One region of the Lysinibacillus sp. NPDC096382 genome, then DNA from elsewhere that is predicted to be linked to it. Evidence: riboswitches for the same ligand, from Rfam matches in the RefSeq annotation. Region 1 holds a riboswitch; each other region holds the start of a gene.

Region 1 (3,288 bases):
GTCTATTAATTGGTATGTTTTCGGTAATAATCAAAATTAATTTAGAAAGGGCTGAAGAAATGACTTTTAGAAGGAATTACGGGTTTTTTTCTATAATATTTTGTATTATCGGGTTGTTATTGTTTTATGCTAGTTCATTAAGTGCAAATGGCATTTTCGGGATTTACTTTTATTTAGGTGCTCTACTTTGGGTAATGTGTATATATTTTGGGATATCTGGAATTCCAACAAAACAAACAGGTATTTCTAAATATTTAGGATTACTCATCATTTTACTTGTTCTTGTCATCTACGGATCGATGATTGCAATTATGGGGATAAGAGGTTTTGGCGCTTAAAGATTAATCGTTCACTTGGTGTATTTTGATTGTACGTCTAGAATTACAAATTTATTATTTAACTAAAAAAATTGCCCTGCAAGTCATTTTCTATGACTCACAGGACAGTTTTATTTTTTATTGTTCGACTTTTAAATCACAATGCTCTAATGGAAGCATTTTTGTTTTATGCTTAATTTTATAGCCCAACCATAACAGTAAAAACAGTGGAATACCGATATATGAGACAAGGACTCCGTACCAATCTATTGTTTCACCCATAAAGGCACTGTAGTTTTGTCCAATAACAACAATCATACAAACCGTAAAGGCAAATAGCGGGCCGAATGGGAATAGCCTTGCTTTATACGGCAATAATTTCGGATCTAAGCCTTGTACCTCGAATGCTCGACGGAAACGGTAATGGCTAAATGCAATACCTAACCAGGCAATGAAGCCAGACATCCCTGAAGCATTTAGAAGCCACATATAGACTACACCATCACCAAAGAATGAAGCTAAAAATGCTAGGCAGCCTATAGCTAAAGTCGCCAGTAATGCGTAAATCGGGATACCTCGACGGCTTAGTTTAGTGAAAATTTTCGGTGCATGTCCATCTACCGCTAATTGCCAAAGCATACGTGACGATGCGTAAAGCCCTGAATTCCCTGCTGACAGCATTGCCGTTAGAATGATTGCATTCATCAATGATGCAGCAAAGGCAATTCCTAAACGATCGAACACCAGTGTAAATGGTGAAACAGCAATATCTTCTGATAATAAACGTGCGTCTGTAAAGGGAATCAGCATCCCAATTGCAGCAATCGCTAAAATATAAAATAAAAGAATTCGCCAGAAAACAGACTTAACGGCTTTCGGAATATTTTTACCAGGGTCATCCGTTTCACCTGCTGTTATTCCAAGTAACTCTGTCCCTTGGAACGAGAATCCAGCAGCTAAGAAAATACCAAATGTAGCAAGGAGACCTCCGTGGAATGGTCCATCACTAATGAAGAAATTCGTAAAGCCTACAGGAGCTTGTCCTCCTAAAATACCAAAAATCATAAAAAAACTGATGATAATAAAAATGATTACTGTTACAACTTTTATCATTGCAAACCAATATTCACTCTCACCATAGCTTTTTACCGATAATAGATTGAACGTTAAAACTACAGCAATAAATAAAACAGTCCAAAGTGCTGATGAGCTATCTGGGAACCAATATTTCATAATTAATGAGACTGCAGAAATTTCCGCTGCAATTGTAATTGCCCAGTTGTACCAGTAGTTCCAACCAAGTGCAAAACCTAAAGCTGGATCTACAAATTTTGTAGCATACGTACTAAAAGAGCCTGATGATGGCATATAAGCTGCCATTTCTCCTAAGCTCGTCATTAGAAAATACACCATGATACCGATTAATGCATAAGCGAGTAGTGCACCACCAGGGCCTGCTTGCGCAATGGCACCACCACTAGCTAAAAACAGTCCTGTACCGATTGTACCGCCTAATGAAATCATTGTAATATGACGGCTTTTTAATTCTTTTTTCAGCTTCGGTGCTTTATGACCGAGCTGATTGACTTTTATTTCACTCACGATATAGCTTCCTTCCTTTTTTAAGAGGCGAAAAAAATGCCATCACATGAACGTTGCTGTGATGGCTAAGTAAATCCTCTGTTCCTTCAAAATGATAGCTCAACACGTTGTTCAAACGTGACAGTTCTGTTCCTTTCGGAGACAGCCCCAGCATAAGGTTTTCAAGTCCCCTCACACTTCGGCAGTATTTCCTTTCAGCTAATTTCTCTAATGCTTGTCATTTCCATTAACATACTCTTAAATACCGCGACCTCTACCTCAATACAAACATGAGGCATTAAATATTAAATTTATGATGGATATTATTTTAACATACGACCTATGGCATTTCAATATATCGATTAATATTCTATATTTTACGAATTTTCCACTATTTTTATTTGTATGATAAAGTGGTATAGTGATTCAATCAAATTGTTCTACCCAGGGGGGATTTATTTGACTACTCATGAACATACCGATACTTATCCTAGCAGAAAAATTAACTGGAAAGGCACAACCTTATTACTCGTTATCGGAGTAATTTGTATTGCCTCGACATTACGGATGCCGCTAACAGTTGTTGGACCAATTATTTCCTTTATTCGTGAAGACCTCGGCATATCCAATATACTAGCAGGCTTTCTAACAACGATCCCATTGCTAGCATTTGCAATCATTTCACCATTCGCTCCAGTTGTCGCACGTAAAGTTGGATTAGAATTAACATTATTTTTATCAACTGTTCTTTTAGGGGGAGGGATTGTACTACGCTCCCTTGGCACAACTAGTTTACTCGTATTTGGTACGATGCTAATTGGTATAGCCATTTCATTCGGTAATGTACTAATTCCAGGATTACTTAAATTGAAATTTCCCTATCACGTAGGTTTACTTATGGCATTTTTCACAATGTCGATGAATTTGACGGCTGGACTCGGTGCTGGCATTAGCTATCCTGTTGCCAATTCATCACTTGGTTGGCAAGGTGCACTGGCAATCTCACTTGTTCTTGTGGTGTTAACCATTGTAATTTGGATTCCACAGTTGAAATTTAATAAGCCTGAACCGACTGTTAAGACTACGAAAGAACGTACAGCATTATGGAAATCACCTGTTTCTTGGGCAGTGGCGGGAGCTATGGGATTTCAGTCATTATTATTCTACACAACTGCCGCTTGGATTCCTGAAATATATATATCACAAGGCTTAGCTGCAGATCGTGCAGGCTGGATGTTTTCCATCATGCAATTTTCACAAGTTCCAATGGCTTTAGCTGTGCCTATTTTCGCTAGTAAAATGACATCTCAACGTCCTCTCGTATTAATGTTTACGGTATTTTACTTAGTTGGCTTTATCGGAGTAGTGATGGAATGGACAAGCCTCGCTG
Region 2 (3,288 bases), on a different contig from region 1:
TTCGATAATAGTCATATGCATGGGACAGATGCTGTATCTGCAATGGTTGTATTTATCGATGGAAAACCTGCAAAGAAGGAGTATCGAAAATACAAAACACGTACAGCTGCCAAGCATGATGATTACGGGGCGATGCAAGAAGTAATTCGCCGTCGATACACACGCGTATTAAAAGATGGTCTACCTTTACCGGATTTAGTACTAATAGATGGTGGCAAGGGGCAAATGGAAGTCGCGCGAGAAGTATTAGAGGATGAACTCGGCCTTGTCATTCCAATTGCCGGATTAGCAAAAGATGAAAAGCATAATACGTCACAGCTTCTATTTGGTGATCCAGCTGAAGTAATTGCGTTAAAGCGAACAAGCGATGGATTCTACTTACTACAACGAATACAGGACGAAGTACACCGCTTTGCTATTACCTTCTTACGACAGCAGCATGAGAAACATGCTATACAATCTGTCCTCGATAATATAGAGGGCATTGGTCCGAAGCGAAAACAACAATTACTCAAGCATTTTGGCTCTGTCAAAAAAATTCGCGAGGCAAGTGTGCAAGCATTACAGGAAGCAGGGATGCCTGCTAATCTTGCTAGCATTATTTATGATTATTTTCATCCAGAAGAAAACTCCCACCTCTAAAGGTGGTGGGATGAGTGCAGATGGAATTCCTTTTCAATGGGTGTATAAACACCTACTTAAAATAGAGGAACTCAGTCTAAAAACGCCACGTACTGTGGCAACGACTGAGTGACCAACATCTTGCTGTTGCGCTGCCGCTTCGCTTTCGCGCAAAAAATATCTGCTGCTGCCGCTTCGCTTTCGCGCAAAAAATATCTGCTGGCCCAAAGCCTCCGAACTTAATTACGCCAAGGCAAAATTGATATTCAATAAGATACATTGTCAAAGGATTTGGCGTATGCTAAGGTTGTATATAACATAGCTTTTCAATATAGCAATGTTATATACTTTTTTAGTAGTTTCTATTTATTAAATTGGGAATTTCTTCACTAAGGTTCAAATTAAATACGATCACTATTTAGTGATGATAGAGGTGCAAGGTTCAAGAGTAGTACATACGAGGACGAACAAGTCCGGTGAAAATGTATGAAAGGGGAACTTGCCGAAGTGGAGCATCGTTGTTTCCGATGCTGTGCTGGTTTTACATTTAAGAGATGTAAGACTGTCGATTCTAAACGTTTCGGAGAGCTATCACACATGCGCAAGTTACTTTATTGTACATGTTATAGGCAGCTTTCACGTTATGTGAGAGCTGCCTTTTTAGATTTTCTCGAAACAACATTTTTTCAAGGCTGTTAGGCGCTATTTGCTTTTGTAGGGATATTTTTGTGAAAAGCTGCAAAAGTATAGCTACTTTATAACCAGCGAAATGATTGAATACGAAGGAGAATGATAAAGATGGCGAGAGTTGTGATGAAATTTGGTGGTGCTGCATTCGCATCAACAGAGCACATTCAAAATGTTGCGAAAAAGGCGATTGCAGAAAAGGAAAGAGGTTTTGATGTTGTCGTTGTCACTACAGCTATGAGGGGTATGGCTAAAGAATTAGCAAAGATGGCTCGTGATTTATCAGACAATGCATCTAAGCGTGAACTAGACGCACTATTTTCAACAAGCTCACAACTTACAAGTACATTAGTGGCAATTGCTATACAGGAGAAAGGATATGATGCCGTGTCATTAACGGGCTGGCAGGCAGGCATTGAAACCGATGCTATGTATAGTAATGCCCGTATTGATGAGATAGATGCTAGACGAATAGAAGAGCATTTTGTACAGGGAAAAATCGTTATCGTTGCTGGGGAACAAGGTATCGATAATTCACGAAATATTACGACGTTAGGTAAAGGTGGCGCGGAAACGTCGGCTATAGCAATTGCAGCAAAATTGAATGCGGAGCGAGTAGATATTTACACGAATGTGGATGGCGTCTATACAGCTGATCCAAGTCATGTTGCTGGGGCACAAAAACTAAAAGAAATTTCCTATGATGAAATGCTAGAGCTATCAAACTTAGGGTCACAAGTTTTACACCCGCGAGCTGTAGAGTTAGCAAAGAAGTTTCAAATCCCAGTTATCATTCGCTCGAGCGAAATAGATACAGTAGGTACTTTATTGAAGGAGGAAGTTGAAATGGAAAAAAATTTAATTGTACGTGGTGTTGCCTACGAGTCAGACGTTATTCGCTTAACAGTTGGTTATGATGCTTATTCTAATGCTTCTTTAGCAAATATGTTCACAATCCTTGCAGAAAATCGCATAAACGTCGATATAATCGTACAAGCAATAATTGATGATTTAAAGCCGACGGTATCATTTACTATTTTAAAAGAGGAGTTCGCTGAAGCATTACGTGTTCTAGAAGATAGTAAATTATCACTAGGGTTTAGTTTTGCTGATTTTGAAATTGGCTTAGCAAAGGTTTCTATTATTGGCTCGGGGATGGTATCTAATCCAGGGGTGGCTGCAAGGATGTTTGATCGTCTACGTCGTGAAAATATCCCTGTAAAAATGGTAAGTACTTCTGAAATAAAAGTGTCAGTTGTTGTACCTCAGGACGAAATGATTCGTGCAGCAAATGCATTACATGATGAATTTAATTTATTTCAGGAAGTGTCTTTTGTACCGAAAGCGTAGCGACAGGTATAGAAGTCTCTCAGGTGAGATGAATGCGGTTTTAAGTCACTTTTTAGCGGGGCGTGGATAGAGCAGCCAAAACGACGGGTAGAAATAAGAAAGTGACAGAATGCAAGGGATAATTGAACAAGCGCTTTACATATAATATTGAAAAGGATGTGCCAGTAAAAGGCACATCTTTTTTGTTCACATCAATTTAATATTTTATCCAATTCTATTGTTATATAATAAAATGTGACATGTTTTACCAAGGGGAAGGTGGAAGTTTGTATGGGGTTATTCGGTTTATTTCAAAAGCCAATGGATGAAAGTGTTGAGATGCACAACGATTTAGAAATACAAATATTAAAAAAGCGAATTCTGGAATTGGAACTTGAGCAGGAAAGCATTGATGTGAAAAATGCGATTTTAGATTTTGTACTAGCGCATATGGAGTTAATTAATTTTCAAACGGCTTTAAAGGTTCAAAATGTCTCTAAGAGTGTAGGGGATATTTCAGCAATGAGTGAAGAAATGTCGTCAAATACAGAGGAGATGCTTGCGGTTGAGCAAAATGTTAATGCAAACATTCAAGAAATAAAACAGCATTCATTACTACTTGTAGAAGAAATGGAATCATCCATTTCAAAA
Region 3 (3,288 bases), on a different contig from region 1:
TAATGTATAATACGTACCTCGTAAAAACATTTGCCAGTTGTTCTCAACAATAGAAATAATCCATTCAAAACTCATGATGTTCCTCCTAACTACGTCGTGTTGCTTGTTCGTTACAGTATCGTGTCTTTTCTGGAGCCTTTGTTTCTTTTATTTTATGAAACATTTAGCAAAGACATTATTATTATTTTGAGAGATTCTTATTGTATAAATTGTAATATATGGCACGGACTAATAGATAGCCCGTGCCATCATGTTATTGGGCTGCTGGTTGTTGGTGAATGGCTTCTTCCATAATTTTTTGGCGATCAGCTTCAGAAATACCTTTTAAGACTTCATTTATTTTTTCAAGATCTGCATCGCCTTTACGTAAACCAACTGCAATGGATGTATTTGAAATATCTGTATCGAAGCCCTTTTCAAACTTCACATACGTGAACTTATCATTTGCAGCAGCAGCAGAAATACCTTCTGGACGTTCTGCTACATAGCCGTCAATTTTTCCAGCTTCTAATGCAACACGCATCGCCGGGAAATTATCCATTGCAGTTTGTTTTTTTACATCTTTGATTTGATCGATGACATTGTAGTTCGATGTATTTAATTGTGATGTAATTTTAGCACCAGAAAAATCTTGGATAGAAGTTGCTTTTTCATATTTACTGCCTTTTTTTATGACCATAACAAAATCAGATGTATAGTAGTTTTCAGTGAAATCAACTGTTTGCTTACGCTCTTTAGTAGGTGACATACCAGCAATGATTGCATCAATTTTATTGGATTGTAACGCTGGTACTAAGCCATCCCATTCCAATTTAACGATAACTAATTCTTTTCCTAAGCCCTCAGCGATTTTTTTCGCCATTTGCACATCATAACCACCGGCATATTCTGCATTATCCGCAATTTTCACTGCACCATTTGCATCATCCTGCTGTGTCCAGTTAAACGGAGCATAACCTGCTTCCATCCCAACACGAAATTGGCCACCGCCTTCTTCCGTATTCGTCTTGTTGCCGTCATTACTAGATGACGTCGTAGCCTTTTTGTCACCAGCACCACAAGCTGCTAGCAAAATTACAGTCATGACAGTCAACATTAATACTAACAATTGTCTTTTCATGTAACATTCCCCTTTTCTGTAAAAAAATAAGACAACTGTACCAAAAAAGACCTAAGTACTGAACTTAGGTCTTACTTTTTTTAACAGTTGCCCAAATCCTCACTATAATTCCATCATTTCGAGATAGCACAACCTAGTAAACCTGGAAAATAATTTACTAGGACAGTCCTGCACTTATTCACTGCAGACCCAGTATAAAAGTACGAGCTCCTTTTATACTTCGGCGATAGTTCCTTCTCCATTGCGTCTTCGCTTGCTTGAACTCAACAATGAACTAATAAATACCGCGCCTCTACCTCACAATAATTAAAAGTGAGGTTTGTATATTTAATTGATATTAAGATACTACTATAAAGTTAATAAGTTCGTCAAGATAATTTTATTACTTTTCTGACTAATTACAATATTAGGGTTTTTCATTCCTTTAAATGCCTTTTACTCCTTTGAAAAGGGTGAAAATCATTAAGACTGCCGCTTTGCCGAAAGAGTCTCCGTCGCTATCAATGCTATCCGTCACCTTGGTTCTTCTATCCGTCGATTCAGCTCTGCTATCCATCGCTTCCTCAAAAAAGAAAAAAACCCTGCAAACATTGTTCGCAGGGCTTTATAAACTCAGGAATTAAGAATTTAATAATAAATCTTCTGGGTTTTCAAGTAGTTCTTTAACAGTTTTAAGGAAGCCTACAGAATCTTTACCATCGATAATACGGTGGTCATAAGAAAGTGCTAAGTACATCATTGGGCGAATTTCTACTTCACCATTCACTTCAACTGGACGTTTTTTGATAGTATGCATACCAAGGATACCAGCTTGTGTACCATTCATGATAGGTGTAGACATTAATGAACCGAATACGCCTCCATTTGTAATTGTGAATGAGCCACCTTGAAGATCTGCTAAACCTAATTTCTTGTCGCGTGCTTTTTTCGCTAGGTCTGCAATTGAATCTTCAATTTCAGCAAAGTTTTTGCGGTCAGCGTCACGTACAACTGGTACTACTAAACCTTCTTCTGTTGATACAGCTACACCGATATCAAAGAAGTTGTTTAAGTGAATTTCATCACCAAAGATTTGTGCGTTAACATATGGGTATTTTTTAAGTGCTGCAACTACAGCTTTTGTGAAGAATGACATGAAACCAAGTTTAGAGCCAGTTGACTCGAAGAATTGGTCTTTTTTACGAGAACGTAAAGCCATAACGTTTGTCATATCTACTTCGTTGAATGTAGTTAACATTGCTGTAGATTGTTTTACTTCAAGTAAGCGTTTTGCAATTGTTTGGCGACGACGGCTCATTTTTTCAATTGTTACACGTGACTCATCTACAGCTGCAACTGCTTTAGGTGCTGCTGGAGCTGCTTGTGGTGCTGCTACTGGAGCTGTACCATGAGCTGCTACGTCTTGTACACGTACACGGCCTTGTGGATCTACTGGAGATACAGCAGCAAGGTCAATACCTTTTTCGCGAGCTAGTTTACGAGCTGCAGGAGATGCGATTACACGCTCACCAGTAGTTTCTTCTACAACTGGAGCTGCTGCAACAGGAGCAGGTGCCGCTTGTGGCGCTGTTGGAGCTGGAGCTGCTGCAACTAGTGCCGCTGGAGCAGGTGCTGCACCTTCGCCAGCTTCTACTACTGCGATGACTTGACCAACAAGTACCGTATCGCCTTCTTCAGCTAAAATTTGAGTTAAAACTCCCGCTTCTTCAGAAATGATTTCAGCGTTTACTTTGTCTGTTTCAAGTTCAACGATGAATTCACCTTTTTCAACGCGATCGCCCACTTTTTTTACCCATTGTGCGATACTACCTTCTGTAATCGATTCTGCTAATTCAGGGACTTTAATTTCAGCCACTTTCATTTCCTCCTTTAATTAACGTGCATTATGCACATAAAAGGGCTACTGCCTTAGCAAGTAGCCCGGCTCTCAAAAATTAATATGTTATTATTATTTAACCTTTACAGGCTCAGCAACTGCTTCTTCTACAAGTGCGGCTTGAGCTGCTTTATGAGAATCTGCATCACCTTCAGAAGTCGAGCTCATTGCAGGACGGCCTACATAACGTAGCTTTTTACCTTCTGAAAGGTCGTGTAATGTTTCTAACGCATAATTCCAAGAACCTTGGTTTTTAGGTTCTTCTTGTACCCAAACGATTTCTTTTACATTA

Evidence for each region. Region 1 has a riboswitch for lysine ahead of ACIQZA_RS24515 (amino acid permease). Riboswitches for the same ligand answer to the same signal wherever they lie in the genome.
Region 2: it holds a riboswitch for lysine, as region 1 does, so the genes downstream of both, ACIQZA_RS08300 (aspartate kinase) here and ACIQZA_RS24515 (amino acid permease) in region 1, are expected to answer to the same signal.
Region 3: it holds a riboswitch for lysine, as region 1 does, so the genes downstream of both, ACIQZA_RS05580 (transporter substrate-binding domain-containing protein) here and ACIQZA_RS24515 (amino acid permease) in region 1, are expected to answer to the same signal.

Annotation. Positions count from the first base shown of each region.
Region 1 is NZ_JBIWFC010000030.1:3,669-6,956, reverse strand. It holds gene ACIQZA_RS24520 (hypothetical protein) at 120-338, shown strand; gene ACIQZA_RS24515 (amino acid permease) at 456-1,919, opposite strand; lysine riboswitch at 2,007-2,183, opposite strand; gene ACIQZA_RS24510 (CynX/NimT family MFS transporter) at 2,358-3,288, shown strand, end outside.
Region 2 is NZ_JBIWFC010000004.1:76,887-80,174, reverse strand. It holds gene uvrC (excinuclease ABC subunit UvrC) at 1-642, shown strand, start outside; lysine riboswitch at 1,042-1,220, shown strand; gene ACIQZA_RS08300 (aspartate kinase) at 1,420-2,658, shown strand; gene ACIQZA_RS08295 (methyl-accepting chemotaxis protein) at 2,929-3,288, shown strand, end outside.
Region 3 is NZ_JBIWFC010000002.1:367,313-370,600, forward strand. It holds gene ACIQZA_RS05575 (amino acid ABC transporter permease) at 1-75, opposite strand, end outside; gene ACIQZA_RS05580 (transporter substrate-binding domain-containing protein) at 254-1,120, opposite strand; lysine riboswitch at 1,237-1,423, opposite strand; gene odhB (2-oxoglutarate dehydrogenase complex dihydrolipoyllysine-residue succinyltransferase) at 1,740-2,975, opposite strand; gene ACIQZA_RS05590 (2-oxoglutarate dehydrogenase E1 component) at 3,069-3,288, opposite strand, start outside.